DNA from 3 places in the Microbacterium sp. LTA6 genome. Region 1 is predicted to be linked to each of the others. Evidence: predicted binding sites of a transcription regulator. Region 1 holds the regulator's gene; each other region holds the start of a gene.
What was found. The regulator LexA, encoded in region 1, represses DNA repair genes until DNA is damaged. The targets are predictions, from matches to a motif close to TCGAACANNTGTTCGA.
Positions count from the first base shown of each region.

Region 2: recA (recombinase RecA) is a predicted target of LexA. The motif match lies at 3,669-3,684, and genes of this name have one in related genera.
Region 3: LTA6_RS17635 (DUF222 domain-containing protein) is a predicted target of LexA. The motif match lies at 4,856-4,871, and genes of this name have one in related genera.

Region 1 covers NZ_CP147855.1:2,813,308-2,821,073, reverse strand. Annotated here, with positions in the region: gene priA (bifunctional 1-(5-phosphoribosyl)-5-((5-phosphoribosylamino)methylideneamino)imidazole-4-carboxamide isomerase/phosphoribosylanthranilate isomerase PriA) at 1-284, opposite strand, end outside; gene LTA6_RS13320 (AAA family ATPase) at 441-1,637, shown strand; gene hisH (imidazole glycerol phosphate synthase subunit HisH) at 1,675-2,313, opposite strand; gene hisB (imidazoleglycerol-phosphate dehydratase HisB) at 2,310-2,915, opposite strand; gene LTA6_RS13305 (histidinol-phosphate transaminase) at 2,912-3,997, opposite strand; gene LTA6_RS13300 (LysM peptidoglycan-binding domain-containing protein) at 4,081-4,443, opposite strand; gene lexA (transcriptional repressor LexA) at 4,728-5,414, shown strand; gene metE (5-methyltetrahydropteroyltriglutamate--homocysteine S-methyltransferase) at 5,496-7,766, opposite strand, start outside.
Region 2 covers NZ_CP147855.1:3,587,923-3,595,688, forward strand. Annotated here, with positions in the region: gene miaB (tRNA (N6-isopentenyl adenosine(37)-C2)-methylthiotransferase MiaB) at 26-1,573, opposite strand; gene LTA6_RS17200 (regulatory protein RecX) at 1,656-2,417, opposite strand; gene recA (recombinase RecA) at 2,420-3,472, opposite strand; gene LTA6_RS17210 (DUF3046 domain-containing protein) at 3,742-3,966, opposite strand; gene LTA6_RS17215 (helix-turn-helix domain-containing protein) at 3,985-4,293, opposite strand; gene LTA6_RS17220 (CinA family protein) at 4,462-4,950, opposite strand; gene pgsA (CDP-diacylglycerol--glycerol-3-phosphate 3-phosphatidyltransferase) at 4,947-5,540, opposite strand; gene LTA6_RS17230 (DNA translocase FtsK) at 5,540-7,766, opposite strand, start outside.
Region 3 covers NZ_CP147855.1:3,678,288-3,686,053, forward strand. Annotated here, with positions in the region: gene LTA6_RS17610 (proline--tRNA ligase) at 1-1,339, opposite strand, end outside; gene LTA6_RS17615 (isocitrate lyase/phosphoenolpyruvate mutase family protein) at 1,397-2,167, opposite strand; gene LTA6_RS17620 (hypothetical protein) at 2,262-2,528, opposite strand; gene LTA6_RS17625 (NAD(P)/FAD-dependent oxidoreductase) at 2,555-3,484, opposite strand; gene LTA6_RS17630 (XRE family transcriptional regulator) at 3,562-4,152, shown strand; gene LTA6_RS17635 (DUF222 domain-containing protein) at 4,905-6,248, shown strand; gene LTA6_RS17640 (RNB domain-containing ribonuclease) at 6,312-7,757, shown strand.

The sequences.
Region 1 (7,766 bases):
GCGTCGTCACGGATGCCGCCGGAGAGCTCGACGTTCACGTTGCGGAACTGCTTGATCACCTTGCGCAGGATCGGCGTGTTGCTGCCGCGACCGAAGGCCGCATCCAGGTCGACCAGGTGGATCCACTTCGCACCCTGCGCGACCCACTCCCCTGCGGCGTCCAGCGGGTCGCCGTAGTTGGTCTCGGTGCCGGCTTCGCCCTGCGTCAGACGCACGGCCTTACCGCCGGCGACGTCGACTGCGGGGAGCAGGGTGAGAGTGGGAGTTGACGCGAAGTCGTTCATGTCGTCCTCAGGTGAAATGGAACGGCCGATTCATCGGCACGAGAATCGACACTAGTCCGACGCCGGGACCGGTTCAAATGGGGCGATACCGATCGACACAAGGCAAGAGGGTAGCCTCGTGTGCAACCGTGTTCGATTCGGGGAGGGCGATGAACGATGGCCAACGATTCTGATCTGCGCGGAGTCGGTCCGCTGCGACGTGGCAACCCCGAACCCGTGAACGTGCCTGAAGCGGTCTCCGCCGAACCCGTGTTCGAAGAGCGCGTCCATGAGGAGCCGCTCCCCGCGGGCCTCCTCTTCGACGTGCCGATCACCGCCGGCGAGGTTCCGCGGGTGGCAGCGACGCCGAGCGCTGCACCGTTGATCACGGCACCGGAGCGCGAGCTCGAAGTCGCCTCAGAACCCGCGCCCTCACGCCGCACGCAGCGGGACCGCGCGGAGCGGCCGTCGTTCCTGCATCAGGAGCGGCGCGAGGAGCCGGCCCGCCGCGGCGCACGGGGCGCGCTGAATCGTCTCGGGTTCTCGCTGCGTCCGAGCGCCGCCGAGCAGGCGGTCCGTGACGACGAGCACGCTGTCAGCCAGCACTGGCCAGGCCCGCGGACCGTCGCGGTCGTGAACGGCAAGGGCGGCGCCGGGAAGACGCCGACAACAGTGCTCCTCTCGGCGGTCTTCGCCCAGTACGGAGGCGCCGGCGTCCTGGCATGGGACAACAATCAGACCAGGGGCACCCTCGGCTGGCGCACGGAAAGCGGCCCGCACGATCGCACGCTCCTCGAACTCCTGCCCGAGACGGAGCGGCTGCTCGGTGCGCGCGGTCAGTCTGCCGATCTCGCGCATTTCGTCCACCACCAGCCGCGGGAGAAGTACGACGTCCTGCGCTCCAAGCCGATCAGGCTCGCCCACGAGAACCGACTCAACCCCGACGACGTCGACGCGATCCACGCCGTCGCTGCCAAGTTCTATCGCCTGATCATCATCGATTCGGGCAACGACGAGTCCGATCCGATGTGGCTGCGGATGATCGATCGCGCCGACCAGATCGTGGTGGCGACGACCACTCGAGACGACCACGCAGAAGCCGGAGCACTCCTGCTGGAGGCGCTCGAGGAGCGCGATGCGCGGTCAGCGCAGCTGGCCCGACAGTCGGTGGTCGTGGTGACGCAGGCCGATCCCAAGGCATCGCAGGCAGACGTCGATCAGATCGTGGACGGGTACGGGTCTCTTGCACGCGAAGTCGTGACCATCCCGTTCGACCGTGGGATCGTGGACGGCGCGCTCAAGCTGGGTGCGCTGGATCCGGTCACGAAGCGGGCCTGGCTGTCGGCCGCGGCAGCCGTCGCCCGCGGACTCTGACAGCAACGGAACCGTTCGTCGCCAGGCCGGACTGCGATCAGGTCAGCGACTGCACCCAGTTGCGCAGCAGCCGGATTCCGGCCTCGCCGGACTTCTCGGGGTGGAACTGGGTCGCCGACAGCGGTCCGTTCTCCACGGCTGCGAGGAACGGATCGCCGTAGGTGGTCCACGTCAGGACCGGCTGCGGGAACGGTGGGATGACGTCGAGTTCCCAGGCCTGCGCGGCGTAGGAGTGCACGAAATAGAACCGCTCCTGTTCGATGCCCTCGAAGAGCACGCTTCCCGAACCGGGTTCGACGGTGTTCCAGCCCATGTGCGGCAATACCGGCGCGTTGAGCTCGGTCACCGCACCAGGCCACTCGCCGAGGCCCTCGGAATCCTGCCCGCGCTCGACGCCGTGCTCGAACAGCACCTGCATCCCGACGCAGATGCCCAGCACCGGACGCCCCCCGGCGAGACGTCGATCGATGATCTCGTCACCGCCGCGCGCCTTGAGCGCGTCTCGGACGGCCGCGAAGGCACCGACGCCGGGAACGACGAGGCCATCGGCCTCGAGCGCCTCTTTGCGGTCACCGGTGAGCACAGCATCCGCGCCGGCGGCGATGAGCGCCTTCACGGCAGAGTGCACGTTGCCGGACTCGTAGTCGAAGACGGCGATGCGAGGCGTGCGCGTCACAGTGCACCCTTGGTGGACGGGATGCCATCGACGAGCGGGTCGAGCGCCTTCGCCTGGCGGAACGCGCGAGCGAACGCCTTGTACTCCGCCTCGGCGATGTGGTGCGGGTCGCGCCCGCCGAGCACCCGGATGTGCACGGTGAGTCCGGCGCCGAAGGTGATCGCTTCGAAGGAGTGGCGCACGAGCGAACCGGTGAAGTGACCGCCGATGAGGTGGTGCTCGAATCCAGCCGGCTCACCGTCATGCACGAGATACGGACGCCCACTGATGTCGACCACGGCCTGCGCAAGCGCCTCGTCGAGTGGAACGAGCGCATCGCCGTACCGTGAGATGCCGGACTTGTCGCCCAGCGCCTCGGCGATCGCCTGCCCGAGGACGATGGACACGTCCTCGACGGTGTGGTGCGCGTCGATGTGGGTGTCGCCGGAGGCGCGCACGGTGAGGTCGGTGAGCGAGTGCTTCGCGAACGCGGTGAGCATGTGGTCGAAGAACGGCACGGACGTGTCGATGCGGCTCGCACCGGTGCCGTCGAGGTTCAGTTCCAGTTCGACGGTGGACTCCGACGTGCTGCGGACGCGACTGGCGGTGCGGGGGGCGCTCATGATGCTGATTCTATCGACGCGAGAGCATCCAGAAATGCGGTGCTCTCGGCCTCGGTTCCGGCGGTGACTCTCAGGTGCCCGGGGATGCCGACGTCGCGAATGAGGACACCGCGGTCGTAGAGCTGCTGCCAGGTGCGCTTGGGGTCGCTGACCCCGCCGAACAGCACGAAGTTCGACCAGGACTCGTGCGGCGTGTATCCGAGCGCCTCCAGCGTCGCAGTGATGCGATCACGCTGCTCGACGATCTCGTCGACCATGCTCAGCATGATCGCGGAGTTGCGCAGCGCGGCGACGGCCGCCGCCTGCGTGAGCGCGCTCAGGTGATACGGCAGCCGCACCAGTCGCAACGCGTCGATGAAGGCGGGGTCAGCGGCGAGATAGCCGACGCGCGCACCGGCGAAGGCGAACGCCTTGCTCATCGTTCGGGACACGGCAAGACGAGGGCGTCCTTCGAGGAGGGACAACGCGGATGCCGCCTCCTTCGGCGCGAACTCCTGATAGGCCTCATCGACGATGACGACGCCACGCGCAACCTCGTACACGGCTTCGATGACGTCGAGGCCGAGCGGTGTTCCGGTGGGGTTGTTCGGCGAACAGAGGAGGATGACGTCGGGGTCGACCTGTTCGACCTGCGCGACCGCCTCCTCCGGCGTGATCGTGTAGTCCGGCTCCCGCACCCCGGCGATCCACCGCGCACCCGTCCCCTGAGCGATCAGCGGATACATGGAGTAGGTGGGTGCGAACCCGAACGCCGTGCGCCCCGGCCCCGCAAAGGCCTGAAGGATGTGCTGCAGCACCTCATTGGAACCGTTGCCGGCCCAGATCTGATCCGCGTCCAGACCGTGGCCGAGGTACTCGGCGAATCCCTCGCGCAGGGTGGTGAACTCGCGGTCGGGGTATCGGTTCACGTCCCGCAGCGCGACGGCGATGTCGTCGAGGATGTCGCTGGCCACCTCATCGGGCACCGGGTGCGTGTTCTCGTTGACGTTGAGGGCGATCGGAAGCGGTGCCTGCGGTGCGCCGTACGGGGTGAGCCCGCGAAGATCGTCACGCAGCGGCAGGTCGTCGAGAGAGGCGGTCACCCCTCCCATGCTAGAACGCTGCGAGCCTCTGTGCTCATCCGGTGACGCCAGGTTTCCCGTCGGCTCACCGGTCCCACCGAACGTCAGTGGGAGAACTGGGCGGGAATCGCGAGTTCCTGCCCGATCTGGAGCATGCCGTCCTGCAGCAGGTTGAGTCGGGAGATCTCTCCGATGACATCGCGGGGATCGGCGTCCGGGGCGACGTCTCCGGCGATCGACCACAGGGTGTCGCCCGGCATCACCGTCACCGTCTCGAAGGTGGCGGTTGCGACGCTCTCACCCGAGGCGATCGCACCCCCACCGCTGATCGCCGCGAAGGCGATGCCGACGGCGAGCGGGAGAGCAGCGACTGCGAGGAGCAGACGACGACCGCGAACCGTCAGCCGAAGCCGCGTCGCCGGGCGTGCCGGGATGACTGCCGCATTGCTGAAGGTGATGGTGCTCATCTCTTACTCCCTGTGCTCTCGCCCCGCGAAACGGGGGAAGTTGGCGTAGCGTTCGCATTCTCGCCTCGGCCGGGAGCCGTGAATGCGAAGCTACGTTCCGAAGATATCTTCGAGTTCGAACATCTGTCAAGCGTTCTTCGAAATAGAGTTCGAGAATCGGGCGACACGCTCGAACAGATCTTCCACATCGGCCCGATTCTCGGATACGGTTTCGATAGGAACACCCCACCACGGGCCACCGACATTCGAAGAGCAGCGTCGGATTCGCCTACTGAAGGAGCACCATGAGCGAGAACTCAGCCCCCGAGTCAGAGGCACCGCGAACGCGCCGTCGGAAGAGCCTCAGCCCGAAGCAGATGGCGATCCTCGAGGTCATCCAGACGTCGATCGCCAGCCATGGTTACCCGCCGAGCATGCGCGAGATCGGCGATGCCGTCGGCCTCAAGTCGCTCTCCAGCGTCACTCATCAGCTCGGACAACTGGAGCTCAGCGGTTACCTGCGCCGCGACCCGGGCAAGACCCGCGCGATGGAGGTGCTCATCGACCTCCCCGGTCAGAGCGGCGAGAACCCTGCTGACGCGATGACACCGGTGGGCGATGCGGCGATGGTGCCTCTGGTCGGTCGTATCGCGGCCGGTGTGCCGATCACCGCCGATCAGCAGGTCGAGGAGATATTCCCGCTCCCCCGCCAACTCGTCGGCAAGGGCGATCTGTTCATGCTCAAGGTGTCCGGCGAATCGATGATCGACGCCGCGATCTGCGACGGCGACTGGGTCGTCATCCGCTCGCAGAACAGCGCGGAGAACGGCGAGATCGTCGCGGCGATGCTCGACGGTGAGGCGACCGTGAAGACGTTCCGCCAGCGCGACGGTCATACCTGGCTGCTCCCCCGCAACTCCTCCTTCGAGCCGATCCTCGGCGATGAGGCCACCGTGCTCGGCAAGGTCGTCGCGGTGCTGCGCGCGGTCTGAGCATCCGGCATCCACTCGCTGGAAACGCAAGAACCGCTCTCCCCAGGCTTCGGGGAGAGCGGTTCTTGCGTTTCAACGACGTCAGGCCGTGACGTTCACGTCCTCGCGCACGCGACGAGTGGCCTCGACGATGTTGCGCAGCGACTCGGTCGTCTCGGCGTAGCCGCGGGTCTTCAGGCCGCAGTCCGGGTTGACCCAGAGCTGACGCGTCGGGATCTCCTCGACGGCACGGCGCAGCAGCGCTTCGATCTCCGATGTGCTCGGAACGCGCGGCGAGTGGATGTCGTACACGCCAGGGCCGATGCCGTGGTCGAAGCCGACCTCGGCGATGTCGGTGACGACCTCCATGCGGCTGCGTGCCGCCTCGATCGAGGTGACATCGGCGTCGAGGGCACGGATCGCATCGATCACGACGCCGAACTCCGAGTAACAGAGGTGCGTGTGGATCTGCGTGCCAGCGGCCGCGCCACCCGTGGACAGGCGGAAAGATGCCACCGACCAGTCCAGGTATGCAGCCTGGTCGGCCTGCTTCAGCGGCAGCAGCTCGCGCAGTGCCGGCTCGTCGACCTGGATGATCTCGATGCCGGCGGTCTCGAGGTCGGCGATCTCCTCGCGGAGCGCCAGCGCGACCTGGTTGGCGGTCTCGCCCAGCGGCTGGTCGTCGCGCACGAACGACCACGCCAGGATCGTGACCGGTCCGGTGAGCATGCCCTTCATGTGCTTCACGGTCAGGGACTGCGCGTACGAGGACCAGTCGACCGTGATCGGGGCAGGACGCGACACGTCGCCCCACAGGATCGACGGGCGGGTCGCCCGCGACCCGTAGGACTGCACCCAGCCGTTCTCGGTGACCGCGAAGCCGTCGAGGTTCTCGGCGAAGTACTGCACCATGTCGTTGCGCTCCGGCTCGCCGTGCACCAGCACGTCGAGACCGAGCTCCTCCTGCAGCGAGACGACGCTGTCGATCTCGCGCCGCAGGAAGTCCTCGTAGTCCTCCTGCGGGAGCTCGCCACGCCCGTACTGCGCGCGCGCCCGGCGGATGTCGCCGGTCTGCGGGAACGAGCCGATCGTGGTGAGCGGCAGAGCCGGCAGCCCCAGCGCCTCCTGCGCCGTCTCGCGCTCCTCGTACGAGACCCGCGAGAAGTCGGCCTCGCTGAGCTCGCGCTGCCGGACCAGTCCGTCGCGGACGCCGGGTGCGCTCAGACGGTCCTCGAGTGCAGCGGATGCCGCAGCGAGCTCATCCTCGATCGCAGCGCGGCCCTGGCCGAGGCCACGGGCGAGAACGACGACCTGCTCGACCTTCTGATCCGCGAACGCGAGCCAGGAGACCAGGCGAGCGTCGAGCTTGGTCTCGTCCGCGACATTGTGCGGCACGTGCAGCAGCGAGGTCGAGGTGGATGCGGCGACCGCAGCAGCGCCGAGCCCGCGGAGGGCTTCCAGCTTGTCGTAGGCCGCCGCGAGGTCGCCGCGCCAGATGTTGTGGCCGTCGATGACGCCGCCGACGAGGGTCTTGCTCTCGAGTCCGGCAGCTGCCGTCGGCACACCGCCGCGGACGAGGTCGACGGCGATCGCCTCGACGGGCGCAGCGGCGAGCACGGGGAACACCTCGCCGAGCTCGGCGTAGGGTGCGGCGACGAGGATCGACGGACGCTCGGTCGCGCCGCCGAGCACCGCGAGCGCACGGGCTGCGGCATCGGAGAGCTGCGCGACGGATGCGGGAAGCGACTCGCTGACCAGCGCGGGCTCGTCGAGCTGCACCCATTCGGCGCCGGCATCCTTCAGGCGTGCCAGGAGCTCGACATAGACCGGGAGCAGGTCGTCGAGACGGGACAGCGGGTCAAAGCCCTCGGGGGCGTCATCCGACGCCTTGGCGAGAGCAAGCAGCGTCACCGGACCCACGACAACGGGACGGGTCACGAAGCCGGCGGCGACGCCCTCGGCCACCTCACGCACGAGGCGGTCGCTGGAGAGCGAGAAGGCCGTCTCCGGCCCGATCTCCGGCACCAGGTAGTGGTAGTTCGAGTCGAACCACTTCGTCATCTCGAGCGGCGCGCGCTCCCCCTCGCCGCGGGCGATGGTGAAGTACGCGGGCAGGCCGATCGTGCCGTCTGCAGCGCGCAGGCCCTCGAAACGGGTCGGGATCGCGCCAACCGTGACGGCGGCGTCGAGCACCTGGTCGTAGTACGAGAACGACTCGGGGATGGCGGAGTCGGTGCGGCCGAGGCCCAGTGCAGCGAGCCGCTCGCGGGTCGTAGCCCGCAGCTCTGCGGAGGTGCGCGCGAGTTCCTGCTCGTCGATGCGGCCGGCCCAGAACGACTCGATGGCCTTCTTGAGTTCGCGGCGGCGACCGAT
Region 2 (7,766 bases), 770 kb from region 1:
GACGGGGCTGGTCACCGAGGTGGAATCAGACACCGATGCGGAGCGTGGGCAGTCCGAGCACGACCGCGCGGGGAGCTCCGTCGCCGGACGGGGCGGGAACCGCGCAAGATTCGGACTGCGAGCGATCCCACGCGTCGCCGCCGCGCGTGCGGCGGATCTGCAGGGGCTTTCCGGTCGGGTCGTCAGCAAGCAGGTGGAACGGCGCGGCGTGGGTGATCGTCACGGTGACGACATCACCGGGACGAGGGAGGTCGGAGCCCGGAGTCACCTCGAAGTGCACGAGGCGGTTGTCCTCGGCCCGACCGGTGAGACGGTGCGTCTCCGCGTCCTTCTTGCCCTCGCCCGTCGACACCAGCACCCGGACCTCGCGACCGACCTGCTTCTGGTTCTCCTCGAGTGAGATGCGCTCCTGCAGGGCGATGAGCCGGTTGTAACGTTCCTGGACGATCTCCTTCGGCACCTGATCTTCCATCGTCGCCGCGGGGGTGCCCTCACGAATGGAGTACTGGAAGGTGAATGCCCCGGAGAACCGCGACTGTTCGACGACGCGCATGGTGTCTTCGAAGTCCTCGTCCGTCTCGCCGGGGAAGCCCACGATGATATCGGTGGTGATCGACGCCAGCGGGATGCGCTCGCGCACGCGGTCGAGGATGCCGAGGAACCGCTCGCTGCGGTACGAGCGGCGCATCGCCTTCAGGATGCGGTCGCTGCCCGATTGCAACGGCATGTGCAGTTGCGGCATCACGGCCTCGGTCTCGGCCATTGCGTCGATCACGTCGTCGGTGAAGGCCGCGGGATGCGGGCTCGTGAACCGGATGCGCTCCAGGCCGTCGATCTCGCCGGCGGCACGCAGGAGCTTTCCGAATGCGTGGCGGTCACCGAACTCGACGCCGTACGAGTTGACGTTCTGTCCGAGGAGGGTGACCTCGATCGCTCCGTCGTCGACGAGGAGGCGGATCTCGTTCAGGATGTCGCCAGGGCGGCGGTCCTTCTCCTTGCCACGCAGGCTCGGCACGATGCAGAACGTGCAGGTGTTGTTGCAGCCGACCGAGATCGACACCCAACCACTGTGCGCCGAGTCCCGCTTGGTCGGCAGCGTCGACGGGAAGACGTCGAGCGACTCCAGGATCTCGAGCTCGGCTTCACCGTTGTGGCGCGCGCGTTCGAGCAGGCCGGGAAGAGAACCCATGTTGTGGGTGCCGAAGACGACGTCGACCCATGGCGCCTTGTCGAGCACGGCCTGCTTGTCCATCTGAGCCAGACAGCCGCCCACAGCGATCTGCATGCCATCTTTGCGACGCTTGACCGACGCGAGGTGCCCGAGAGTGCCGTAGAGCTTGCCCGCAGCGTTGTCGCGCACCGCGCAGGTGTTGATGATGACGACATCGGCCTCGGCGCCGTCGACAGCGCGCACGTACCCAGCGCTCTCCAGGGATCCGGAGAGCCGCTCCGAGTCGTGCACGTTCATCTGGCACCCGAAGGTGCGCACTTCGTAGGATCGCTGTCGGCCGTCGACGTCAATGGCCGCCGACGAAGCGCTGATGATCGTCGGTTCGCTGCGCGGGATAGTCATGGTCATCCCATTGTACGAGCGCTCCGACGTAGAAGCCCTGCGAACGATGCCGCTCCGTGCGCGCCGACTGAATGAAAGGTGTTCAGTCCGAATCCACGAACCGCACACCGGAGGAGGGCTGCCCGAACGACGCCTCGGTCAGCGCGGTGCGTGCGGCCTTCATCGCGACCGAGCCGTTGTACCCCCGCCGGGACAGCTGCCCGACGAGCCGGCGAAGGGCGGTGTCATGATCGAGGCGCGACAATGACCGCGCCTTCGTACGGGCGAAGTCCAACGCGCGTTCGTCGTCATCGTCTGGAACCTCGTCGAGCGCCGCTGCGATGACGTCGCGCGGGATGCCCCGTTGCGCGAGTGCTCGAGACAGCGCCACCCGCCCCAATCCTTTCCGTTCGACACCGGAGATGACGAGGTGTCCGGCGAGGATCGCATCATCCAGGTACCCGCGCCGGCAGAAGTCGTCGATCACGTCGTCGATCTGCGAAGACTCGAGCGAATATCCCTTCAGCACAATTCGGGACTCGGAGACCGAGAGCGATCTGGTGCGCAGTTTTCGAACCAGCGCCTCCTCGGCGACCTTCCGGGTCTCCTCAGGATCAGGGGTCTGACTCTCCGCACCCTCGGCGTCGGATGTTCCCTCTCCCGAATCCGCGTGTGGGTGCAATGCCCGCAGACGCGGAGCCGTGTGCCGCTCTGCGGTGCCGCGAGCGGGATGCCGATCGCTCGGCGCGCCCTGGTCTCGCCCTCCGGAAGACGCCTCCGACGCTCTCTTCGCGCCGAAGAGCGGAATGACGGGGGCGAGACGATCCACGATTCCGCCCGCTTCGCCCCCGTTCTCACCGATCATGATCAGGCCGGTCGACGCTCTGCGAGCTCGTCTGCCGCAGCAGCAGCCGCCGGCGCCGCCGCACCGATACCGAGCTTCTGCTTGATCTGAGTCTCGATCGCCAGAGCGATGTCAGGGTTCTTGAGGAGGAACGTGCGCGCATTCTCCTTGCCCTGACCGAGCTGGTCGCCGTCGTATGTGTACCAGGAGCCCGACTTCTTCACGATGCCGTGCTCGACGCCGAAGTCGATCAGGCTTCCCTCACGGGAAATGCCGATGCCGTACAGGATGTCGAACTCGGCCTGCTTGAACGGCGGAGCCATCTTGTTCTTCACGACCTTGACCCTGGTGCGGTTTCCGACAGCGTCGGTGCCGTCCTTCAGAGTCTCGATACGACGGATGTCGAGCCGCACCGATGCGTAGAACTTCAGCGCCTTGCCGCCGGCAGTCGTCTCCGGCGATCCGAAGAAGACGCCGATCTTCTCACGCAGCTGGTTGATGAAGATCATGGTGGTGTTGGTCTGGTTCAGGCCACCGGTGAGCTTGCGCAGCGCCTGCGACATGAGGCGAGCCTGCAGACCCACGTGCGAGTCGCCCATCTCACCCTCGATCTCGGCACGAGGCACAAGCGCCGCCACGGAGTCGATGACGATGAGGTCGATGGCGCCGGAACGCACGAGCATGTCGGCGATCTCGAGCGCCTGCTCTCCGGTGTCGGGCTGCGAGACGAGAAGGGCATCGATGTCGACGCCGAGCTTCGCCGCGTAGTCGGGGTCGAGCGCGTGCTCGGCGTCGATGAAGGCGGCGATGCCGCCTGCGCGCTGCGCGTTGGCGATCGCGTGCAGCGTGAGCGTCGTCTTACCGGACGACTCAGGGCCGTAGATCTCGACGATGCGGCCACGCGGAAGGCCGCCCACTCCGAGGGCGACGTCGAGGGCGATGGAGCCGGTGGGGATGACGGCGACGGGTGCGCGGTCATCGCTGCCCAGCCGCATGACCGAGCCCTTTCCGAACTGCCGGTCGATCTGAGCGAGGGCTGTTTCCAGGGACTTCTCGCGGTCGGCGGGTGATGGCATGATGTGCTTCCTTCTGCTCGCGTGGTGCCGCCTGTAGGCTGTCGCGGCCGACCCGGCTGGGACGAACTCTCCGACAAGGCGTATGGCTCTGAGCCATGTCTTCACCGTAGGAGGGGCCTCCGACATCGTGTCGGCGAACCCGCGAACTGTGGAGAGACAAGTCTCGAAACCATCTGTGCAGAAGACTACGCCCGCTTCGAACAGATATTCGACGACACGCCGCAATCGGAACGTCGTCGCCCGCACGCATGGATCAGAACGAGATCGAGTCAGCGCTTGCGCGGCTCCAGACGGCCGGCGCCGTAGCGGCGCTCCGGCGGCACATCCATCTCCTCGCAAAGAGCGAGCCAGATGTCACGCGGTGGCAGCCCCAGATCGAGCGCTTCCAGGGCCGTCCGGCCACCGAGAGCGGTGAGCACCAGATCGTTCAGCAACGACGAAGCGCGCCCCGAGAACTCGCCTTCGACGGCGCGAAGAAACTCACTGCGACGCATCGAGGTTCCGGCGTCGACTCAGTGGAGGGAGAGCTGCGGCTCGATCGATGCAACGAGGTCGTCCGGGACGACGTCCGGGAAGACCTGGATTCCCTCAAGGACCGAGATGCGATCGCCTACTTCGCGCATGATCGTCGAGATCGGCACATCGAGTGCATCGGCGACGGACGCGAGGATCTCGCTGGACGCCTCTTTCTGCCCGCGCTCGACCTCACTGAGGTAACCGAGTGCTACCGAGGCTTTGCCCGCTACCTGACGAAGGGTACGGCCCTTCTGCAGGCGGAAGTCCCTGAGCACATCGCCGATTTCCTGTCGAACAAGAATCATCAGAACCCCCTCTCCATCGCCATCCCCGGAATCCTCCGAGGGATCGCCAGTCTAACCCGACCTGACTCCATTAAATCTACTGTTTCTCGCTGTGGTTTCGTTGTGAAGGACCTTGACAAGGGACGTGGTGTGAGCCGCACACCATCGACAACAGCGATCCGATGACTGCTATTCCCGGAGCACGGCCAACGCGGACGAGAGCGCGGCGTCGACCGACTGCTGGCGAACGGCCGCCCGGTCCCCCTCGAAGACGAACATTCGGGAGATCTTGATCCCGGGAGCGACGACGCCGATGTGCACCGTACCCACCGGTTGACCGTCCGGCGAATCCGGTCCGGCGATACCGGTGGTCGCGATGCCGACGTCCGCCGGAAACCCTGCGACCGAGAGCGCACGACGCACGCCGTCAGCCATCTGCAGCGCCACTTGGGGATGCACCGGTCCATGCTCCTCGAGCAGCTCGGCGTCGACCCCGAGCAGCGTGTGCTTGACCGGAGTGGCGTAGGCCACGATGCCTCCGCGGAAGACATCGGAAGCGCCGGGCACGGACACGATCTCCGCCGCGATCGCGCCACCCGTCAGGGACTCGGCGACGCCGAGACTCAGCGCGCGCGCCCGCAGCACCTCGAGAAGCGCAGCGGCGTTCGCCGTCGTCATGAGGTCTGCTGGTCCTGGCGACCACCGCGGACCTGCGCGACGATGTAGTCGACACCGCTGGCCACCGTCAGGACCAGCACGGCGGCCATCAGCACCGCCGTGATGAGAACCCAGATGTCGAGGCCGATCAGCACGTGCAGCGGGAGCAGCGCCCACGACAGCGCGACGCCCTGCACCGCGGTCTTGAGCTTGCCCATCCACGCTGCGGCGACGATGTGCTGTTTCGCCACCATGAAGCGATGGATCGTGATGCCCCACTCCCGGACGAGGATGATCACGACGAACCACCAGCCGAACTCACCGAGCTCGCCGAGCACCGCGAGGCCGATGAATCCGGCACCGGTGAGCAGCTTGTCGGCGATCGGGTCCCACAGCTTGCCGAAGTCGCTGACGATGTCGTACTTGCGCGCCAGGTAGCCGTCGACCCAGTCGGTCGAGATCGCGACGATGAAGAGGACCGCCGCCGTCCACCGAAGGGCGAGATCGGGGATGCCGTACGTGCCGCCGAGAAGGAGCAGGACGAAGAAGACGACCGCAAGGGGGATGCGGGCGATCGTGATCGCGTTCGGCAGCTGCCGGGGAATCGCCATCAGTCGCGACCCGTCAGGCCCCAGGCGTCTTCGTCGCCGTCGCCCTCGGATTCGACGACCGGCAGGCCTGCGAACTGCGCTTCGACAGGATCGACTTCCCGGAAGCCTGAGGCAGGAGCCGGAACAGCGGGTGCAGGAGCAGACGGCGCGTCGTCGCCGCGGAGCTTGGCCATGACATCCGCCAACTGCTCGGCTGTCACCAGCACATCTCGGGCCTTCGACCCTTCGGACGGGCCGACGATCTCTCTGGATTCGAGCAGATCCATCAGGCGTCCGGCCTTGGCGAAGCCGACCCGGAGCTTGCGCTGCAGCATCGAGGTCGAGCCGAACTGCGTCGAGACGATGAGTTCTGCGGCGGCGAGCAGCAGTTCGAGATCGTCGCCGATGTCCTCGTCGACGTCCTTCTTCTTGTGCTCGACGGTCTCCTGCACGTCGGAGCGGTACTCCGGCCGCGCCTGGCGGGTGACGTGTTTGACGACCGCTTCGATCTCTTTCTCATCGACCCAGGCGCCCTGGAGGCGGAACGGCTTGGACGACCCCATCGGCGAGAAGAGCGCGTCGCCCTGCCCGATGAGCTTGTCTGCGCCGGGGCTGTCGAGGATGACACGGCTGTCGGTGACGCTGGTCACGGCGAACGCGAGTCGAGAGGGCACGTTGGCCTTGATCAGACCGGTGACGACGTCGACGCTCGGTCGCTGCGTGGCGAGGACGAGGTGGATGCCGCTGGCACGGGCGAGCTGGGTGATACGGACGATCGAGTCCTCGACATCACGAGGAGCGACCATCATCAGGTCGGCGAGCTCGTCGACGACGACCAGCAGATACGGGTACGGCTTGAGTACACGCTCACTGCCGACCGGCACCTCCACCTCGCCGGCGCGCACCGCGCGGTTGAAGTCGTCGATATGGCGGAAGCCGAACGACGCGAGGTCGTCGTACCGCATGTCCATCTCCTTCACGACCCATTGCAGCGCTTCGGCGGCCTTCTTGGGGTTCGTGATGATGGGCGTGATCAGGTGCGGCACACCGGCGTAGCTGGTGAGCTCGACGCGCTTGGGGTCGATCAGCACCATGCGCACATCCGTCGGCCGGGCGCGCATCAACAGGCTCGTGATCATCGAGTTCACGAAGCTGGACTTTCCCGAGCCGGTGGAACCGGCGACCAGGAGGTGCGGCATCTTGGCGAGGTTCGCGATGACGATGTTTCCGCCGACATCCTTGCCGACGCCGATCGTCATCGGATGCGTGCTCTTCTGCGCCGCCGGGGATCGCAGGACGTCGCCGAGCGCGACCATCTCCTTGTCGGCGTTCGGGATCTCGATGCCGATCGCGCTCTTGCCGGGGATCGGCGAGAGGATGCGCACATCGTTCGAGGCCACCGCATACGCGAAGTTGTTGCTCAGCTGGAGGATCTTCTCGACCTTGACGCCGTGGCCGACCTCGACCTCGTACTGCGTCACCGTCGGACCGCGCGAGAAGCCGGTGACCTTGGCGTCGACCTTGAACTGGGTGAGCACGTTCGTGATCTGCTCGATGACCTTGTCGGTCGCCTCGGAACGCACCACAGAGGGCGGCCCTTCGCTGAGCACACCTGGCGAGGGCAGGATGTAGGGGGCGACCGGTGCCTGTGGACCCCGCTCCCCCGGTCCCGCGGTGCCGAAGCCGTCGAGACCAGGAAGCTCAGGCTGTTCGCCGGTGTCAGAGGCGTCGTCGAGCAGAGCCGTCGTCTGCTGCTCGGCGAGGGCATCAGTGACGGAGCGCACGTCCGAGAGCACTTCGGTGGCGGCGTCGTAAGGATCGGCGACGATCACGGCCTGGTCGTACGCCGGAGTGACGTCCGTGGTGGAGAGCAGTGCCGTGATGTCGTCGGAGCCGAGGGTTCCCTCGTCGGGATCCTCTTCACGACCGGTCTTGTTCCGGCGCCACCACGGCAGCACATCCGGATCGTCGACCTTGTCATCTTCATCGATCGCCGCCGCGTTCTTCGCGGGTTTCTCGGGGCGCTCGGCGTCGAACATCCAGGCGTACAGGTCGCCGAGACGGGTGCCGATGCGATTCGGGGGCGTCTTGGTGAGGATCAGCACGCTCAGTACGGCGAGCAGCGACAGCACGATGTAGGCGACGACCGGGCTCAGGAAGGCGAGCGGCTCACCCAGCATCCATCCGAAGAGCCCGCCGGACTCGCTGATGGCGAGCATCCCCTCCTTGGGCTGGGGACGGGCGCCT
Region 3 (7,766 bases), 860 kb from region 1:
CCTTCAGGCCCAGCGTCTCGGCGAAGAAGCGTCCGAGCTGGAAGACGTGGCCGATCTCCATGCCACGGGCGAGCTCGACCGGACCCGATCCGTCGGGGGCCGGGTCGCCGGCGCGGACGTTCGCGATCTCGATGATGCCGTCGGCGACGAAATCGCGGCCGGCGATGACCGAGTGCGCGTGCTTCTCGTCCATGTTCGCGCCGGTGATCCAGCTCGTCCCCTCGGAGACGCGGGGGTCCACGAGGTAGCGGATTCCGGTGGCGGACTCCTCGCCGAGCACGGCGCCGGTCAGCGACCACGGACCGATGTAGCCCTTGACCAGGAGCGGGTTGTTCTCGAAATCGTCTTCGTTGGCGGTGGAGACCTCTGCGGGAGCGAAGGCGACCTCGGCTCGCTTCTCGTCGACCTCTCGGTCGCCGGGGATACCGACGATCACCAGCTCACGCGTGCCGTCGACATGGGTGAGGGCGAGCACGACATTCTTCAGCGTGTCTGCCGCGGTGTACTCCCCCTCGAGGTTCGCGTTGCAGTGCGCGACCAGGGTGTCGATCGTGGGAGTGTTCGGGGAGTCGAAGATCACCGGCGCGGCATCCGCGTCGAAGGCGATCGCGTCAGGCACGGCTGTCGTGAAGGCCTCGACGTTGGCGGCGTAGCCGCCGGCAGAACGCACGAAGGTGTCTTCACCGACGGGAGTCGGGTGCAGGAACTCCTCGCTGCGCGCGCCGCCCATCAGACCGTTGTCGGCCGCGACGATCACGTATTCGAGGCCGAGCCGCTGGAAGATCCGCTCGTAGGCATCGCGCTGAGACTGGTAGCTGACCTCGAGCCCGGCATCCGATGCATCGAACGAGTAGGCATCCTTCATCGTGAATTCGCGCCCGCGCAGCAGACCGGCGCGGGGGCGCGCCTCGTCGCGGTACTTGTCCTGGATCTGATAGATCGTCAGCGGCAGATCCTTGTAGGAGGAGTAGAGGTCCTTCACCAGGAGGGTGAACATCTCCTCGTGGGTCGGCGCGAGCAGGTAGTCGGCGCCCTTGCGGTCCTGCAGACGGAAGATGCCGTCGCCGTAGGACTCCCACCGGCCGGACTGTTCGTAGGGATCGCGGGGCAGCAGCGCGGGAAAATGCACTTCCTGCGCACCGGCATTCGCCATCTCATCACGGACGATGCTCTCGATCTTCGCCTTGACCTTCAGCCCCAGCGGAAGCCACGTGAAGACGCCGGGCGCGGCGCGACGGATGTAGCCGGCGCGCACGAGCAGACGGTGGCTGGTGACCTCCGCGTCGGCGGGATCTTCGCGGAGCGTACGGAGGAAGAAGTTCGAAAGACGAGTGACCACGGGCCAAGTCTAGTGACCCGTGGCACCCGTCCTCGTTGAGTGCGGAGCAGCCGTAGCTCAGTTGAGCGCGGGGAGCCCTGTGGGCACGACGCCGCCTGCGTACAGGCTCGAGGCCAAGTCCTGAAGAGCGGTCAGGGCGACGCGTTGCGGAAGCGGACCGAACGAGATCCGCGCCACTCCGAGCGTTTCGTACGCGGATGCAGCGAGAGCGCCGGGGACTCCGATCACGCTGATCTTTCGCTCCCCGATGCCGTCGACGAGCTGGCGGGTCACGTTCGCGTCGAGCAGACCCGGCACGAAGATGCAGGTCGCACCGGCGTCGAGGTAGGCACGTCCGCGCTGGATCGCGTCGGCGATGCTCTCCTCGATCGGGCGATGCCCCGCGCGGACGAAGGCGTCGGTGCGGGCGTTGAGCACGAAGGGAACACCCTCGGCCTCTGCTGCCTTGACGACCGCTTCGACGTTCGCCACGGATTCGTCCAGCGGCTTGAGGCGATCCTCGATGTTCGCACCGACGACTCCTGCGGCGATCGCCAGGCGTGTGGTCTCCCCCGCGTCACCGTAGCCGTCGTCGAGGTCGGCCGTCACCGGGAACTCCACGGCCGCAGCGATACGGCCGACCATGTCGAGCATGATGTCGCGCGGAATGCTGCCGTCGGCGTATCCGAAGGTCGCGGCGATTCCGTGGCCCGCCGTGGCGATCGCCGTGGTCTCGGGAAGGCCGGCGACGGCTCGCGCCGACACGACATCCCACACGTTGATGACACGGAGGATCTCTGGTGCCTCATAGAGTCCGACAAGGGCCTGAGCTTTGGATGCTGTGGTCATGCGTCAACGCTAACGCGGCTCGGCGGGTTGCGGGGTGGATGACCGGTCTTCGGCCGGCGGCCTCGGTCTGCGGTCGTCGGCCTTCAGCCGGCGGTCAGCGGCGTGCCCGGCGGACCAGCGCGCCATACGCGCGCATGAGCTGCGGCACGACGAGATAGACGGCCAGCGGAACGACGACGATCGTCAGGACGAACGCGCGGAGCACGGGGTGCCACCCCTCGGCGAAGGGCGCGATGGCGAAGAAGCCGAGGGTGACGAGCGGGAAGATGGCGAGCCAGGTGATGATCGCCCGTACATGCACGGACGGCGGGCGTGGGGCGTCGACCGGGGGCGCGATCTCGGTGGGGGCAGACTGGGACATGGGGGCCTTTCGGTGGTTGTCGGAGTTCACGCCGCGGCGGCGGCGTCGAGATTCAGTTGCAGAAGCCATCCGTTGATGGCGATGGCGGCGGCGCTTCCGGCACCCGCTGCGGTGATGACCTGAGCTGTGGGGGTGACGACGTTGCCCGCAGCCCAGATGCCGGGGACGCTGGTGTGGCCGAAGCCGTCCGTGCGGATGAGTCCACTGGTGTCGTCGACGTCGCAGCCGAGGGTTCGCAGGAGTCCGTCGCGTGGGCGTTGACGCGGTGCGATGAACACCGCGTCACAGTCGACGACCTCACCATCGGTGAGGGCGATCCCATCCAAGCCCCCATCATCACCCGGCAGATGAGACACGGTTCCGTCCACCACCTGCACGCCGAACGATGCGAGTCGATGCCGCTCCGTCTCGGAGAGTTCGATTCCGTTCGTGATGAACGAGACGCGGTCGCTGTAACTGCGCAGCAACGCCGCCTGCTTGATGGACATCTCGCGGATAACCCCGCCGACGACGGCGATATTCCGCCCCAGGACCTCATGGCCGTGGCAGTACGGGCAGTGATGCACGAGGGTGCCCCACCGCTCACGCACCCCGGGGAGGTCGGGCAGCTCATCGACGAGACCCGTGGCGATCATGATCGCCCGCGTTTTCTCGCTACGCGTCTCTGTCGAAACGACGAAGGTCCCGTCGCTTTCACGATCGATCCTCGTCACGTCGGCATGGCGAACGGATGCGCCGTACCGTGCCAGTTCGTCACCGCCCGCCGCGAGAAACTCGGCGGGCGAGAGGCCGTCGCGAGAGACGAAGCCGTGCATGTGAGGCGCCGGCGCATTCCGCTGTTTCCCGCCGTCGATCAACAGCACATCCACCTGCGCTCTGGCGAGCACGAGTCCCGCGCTGAGGCCAGCCGCTCCGCCCCCGATGATGATGACGTCGTGGCGATCGTTTGTGTTCATACGGCCAGACTGGCCGCGCTCACCCTGAAGTCGGGAATCCTGTTGCCGAAAGTGGAACGGCGTGCTTTGCTCGACGGGTGAGCACGACGCAACGCATCGAGACCGAACTCAGCCAAGTCGCTCCGAGGCTTCGCCAGGCGCGCCAGAAGAGAGGCATGACGCTCGAGGAACTGGCGGTGGAGACCGGCATCTCCAAGAGCACACTCTCCCGTCTCGAATCAGGCCAGCGCCGACCGAGCCTTGAGCTCCTGCTTCCGGTCGTCGCAGCCCTGTCGGTGCCGTTCGACGAGATCGTCCGCTCCCCTCGCGTCGATGATCCTCGCGTGACGCCGCGAGCGACGCGAGCGGACGGAAGAACTCTCACTCGATTGTCTGCTTCGAAGGGCGAACCGCAGGCGTTCAAGATCACCATCCCCGCAACGGACCGGCAACCGGTGCTTCGCACGCACACCGGCTACGAGTGGATCTACGTCTTGGACGGTCGGCTCCGACTCATCCTCGGTGACCACGACGTCGTGATGGGCCCCGGTGAAGTCGCGGAGTTCGACACCAAGAACCTGCACTGGTTCGGCTCGACCGGCGCAGGACCCGTCGAGATCCTCAGTTTGTTCGGCAAGCACGGGGAGCGGATGCACGTACGAGCGCGCACGCGCCCGGCTTCGGCCTGATCTGGGTACGGCGATCTCAAATGGTCCTCAAACGGACGCGCCGCGGGGCGTAAGTTGAATCGCCGTTCGGGAACTCACATTCTCTATCTCAGTGAGTGTTGTTCCTGGATGCCGTTAACCGCTCGCCCTAGTCAAGTTAGAGTCGCTGCATGCGAGCGCGTCCGACCGACCCAAGGGACCAGACGTCTCAAGTCGACGATCCGAGCTACCGTGTGTATTTCTGGGCTGATGATGCTGGCACAAAAGAGGAATGGGAGCTCTCGGAGACCGACATCTCCGAGGTGCTGGACTGGATCTCCACGCGCGCAAATGGTCGCTCTCACAGTCTCTGGGCGGTGACGAGATCGGCGGGCCGTGTCTGCTTGATCCGTCTTCGCGGCATCGATCTTGATGCCCGTCGCGACTCCTGGCCGGCCTGGGCTGACGAGGCTCGCTAGCCGTACTATCCGACGGACTCTCCCTGATGCCGTACAGGCACAAGACGAAGGCCGGCGCGAACGGTCCGGTGCGCGCCAAGTCGATCGGTCCCGCGTGAATCCCAGGCGCTATCGAGCCGCAGCCGTGCCCGTGCCTCTCGATCGCGCCACAGACGATCGTTATGACCAACTCGTGTGGCCGACGCGCAATGCGAGACGGTGAGACGGGTGACGGGCGACGGGTGACGGTCTCGCAAGACGGACTGCAGCGCGTCGAAACGCGGTTCCGGAACACTCGTTCTCGTCGAATTCGGGTCGTTATACAGCCGTGGTCTAATGAGCTATTTCCTGGCGCTGATCTGGGGTTGGAATGTCGGTGGCCCCTGGTGTACTGGGGTTATGACGGCGTTGATGGATGCGACAGTGGAGCAGGTGGCGACGCTGGGCGCGCTCACTGATTCTGTCGTCGAGATCGAGCGCACGATCAGCAGCCTGCAGGCGGCGCGGGATGGTCTTCTCGCTCTCGGGTCGCGGTTCGCGCTCGACGTCGCCCAGCAGGGCGGGCATGAGGATTTCGGGGACATGGCGTTGCGGACGGTCGCGGCGGAGATGGGTGCGGCGTTGCGGGTCAGCGACCGGACGGTGCAACGGCGGATGGCGGAAGCCTCGTTTCTGGTGGAGCAGTTCCCGTCGGTGTGGCAGGCGCAGGGTGCGGGGCGGATCAGTGCCTCACACGCCCGAGTGATCATCGACGCCGGCGCACACCTGGACGATGCTGCGGATCGGGATGCGTATGCGGAGCAGATGTTCGGGTTCGCGGAGACGGAGTCCCCGAACCGGGTGGCCCGGATGGCCCGCCGGGTCGCCGAACGCTTCCAACCGCGGTCGATCGATGAGCGCCACCAGGATGCCCGCGACCGGCGCGGCGCGTGGATGAAAGACCGGGCGGATGGGCAGGCGGAGTTCGGGCTGGTTGGCCCGGCCGCGCTCGTGCACGGCGCGTTCGACCGGATCACCGGCATGGCGAAAGGCGTGCAGGGTGCTCCCGGCGGCGACAACGAGGATGCCGCCGATCCACGCACGATCGATCAACTCCGCAGCGACCTCGCCCTCGACCTCCTCCTCACCGGGGCACCCGCCGGTCACGACACCCCCGACGGGCTCCTCGCCACCATCACCGCCCACGTATCCGTGACCGTCCCCGTCACGACACTGATCGGCACCGGGACCACCCCGGCGGAGTTGGACGGGCGGGTCCCGATCGACACCGCCACCGCGAAAGAACTTGCCGGGGCGGCATCCGGGTGGGATCGCATCCTCACCCACCCGATCACCGGGAACCTCCTCGCCGTGGACCGCTACCGGCCCAGTGCGCACCTGACGCGGCACCTGAAAGCACGCGATCAACGCTGCCGATTCCCGACCTGCGGACTCCCCGCCCGAGACTGCGACATCGACCATCATCAAGACGCCGCCCTCGGCGGCGCGACCACCTTAGAGAATCTCGGCGACCTCTGCCGCCGACACCACGTCCTCAAACACCACACCCCGTGGCACGTCGAACAACTCGACACCGGGGTCTACGCCTGGACCAGCCCTACCGGCAAGGTCTACCTCGACCGACCCCCACCCCAGAACACCGTCACCTTCACCGAAGACGACACCCCACCACCCTTCTGACGCCGAGTCGCGCATTCGCGCGCTTCGCCAGGGCATATCGTCGGGGCACATAGTGTGGGTTTCATGCCTCAACGCCGATCACATGTCGCTCCCTCCGCCGCACAGACCGAGCTGGCGGCGGCGCTCGCGACGCTGCGCGAGTCGCTGGATGCGCCTGTGGAGTTCCCGGCATCCGTTCTCGCTGAGGCCGAAGCCGCGACGGCACCGATACCGGAACTCGACTTGCGCGACATCCCCTTCGCAACCCTCGATCCCCTGGGCGCGCGCGATCTGGATCAGGCGTTTCACCTCGAGCGCCACGGCTCCGGCTACACCGTGATGTACGCGATCGCAGACGTGCCCGGCTTCATCACGCCGGGCGGAGGGGTGGATACCGAAGCACGCCGGCGCGGCCAGACGCTGTACGCCGCGGACGGCAGGATCCCCCTGCATCCGCCCGTCCTCAGCGAGGACCGGATCTCCCTGCTGCCCGAAGCCGACCGACCCGCGCTGGTATGGACGTTCGAGCTCGACAGTGCCGGCGTCGTCACCGATTTCCGGCTCGAGCGCGCACTCATCCGCTCACGCGTGCAGCTGGACTACGTCTCCACCCAGCAATCGCTGGACCGCGGCGAAGAGGGGCCGGCCTCGCTCCTCCCGGAAATCGGTGCGCTGCGCCTGGAGCAGGAACGTCTGCGCGGTGGCGCGAGCCTGAATCTTCCGGACGACGAGGTCGTTCGGGACCCTGCCGGCCGATACGCCATCGAACGGCGCCGCCCGCTGCCGGTCGAGGAGTGGAACGCCCAGCTCTCGCTGATGACCGGGATGGCCGCAGCCTCTCTGATGCTGGAAGCCGGCGTCGGAATCCTGCGCACGATGCCAGAACCCGATGAGAAATCGTTCGAATCCTTCCGCCGACAGACCGAGGCGCTCGGTCGCCCATGGACCACGGGCACCTACGGCGAGTACCTCCGCGCACTGGACCGGAACGATCCGATGACCCTGTCGGTGCTCGAAGCGGCCGCCATGCTGTTCCGCGGTGCCGGATATCTGCCGTTCGACGGCACATCGCCGACGGATGCCGAGCAAGCCGCGATCGCCGCCCCCTATGCGCACGCCACGGCACCGCTGCGGCGTCTCGTCGACCGCTGGGTACTGACGATCTGCCTCGCCGTCTCGAACGGGAAAGATGTCCCCGACTGGGCACGGGAGTCGCTCGACGAGCTGCCCGCCCTGATGCAGGCATCCGGGCAGCGCGTGTCGCAGCTGAACAACGCGACGATCAACTGCGTCGAAGCCGCGCTGCTGACGCCCTTGGTCGGGTCCGTGATCCAAGCGACGGTGATCGAGCTGCGGGAGGATCGAGCGACGATCCAGATCGCGGACCCTGTGGTGACGGCATCCGCTCCGGTCCCCGCAGGCGCAGCGCCCGGCGATGCGATCTCACTGCGACTGGTGCGCGCCGACATCGCGCGCGGAGAAGTGGAGTTCGCCCTCCCGAAAGATGGTCCTGGTGACCTGCCTCGTTGACTGGCGGGT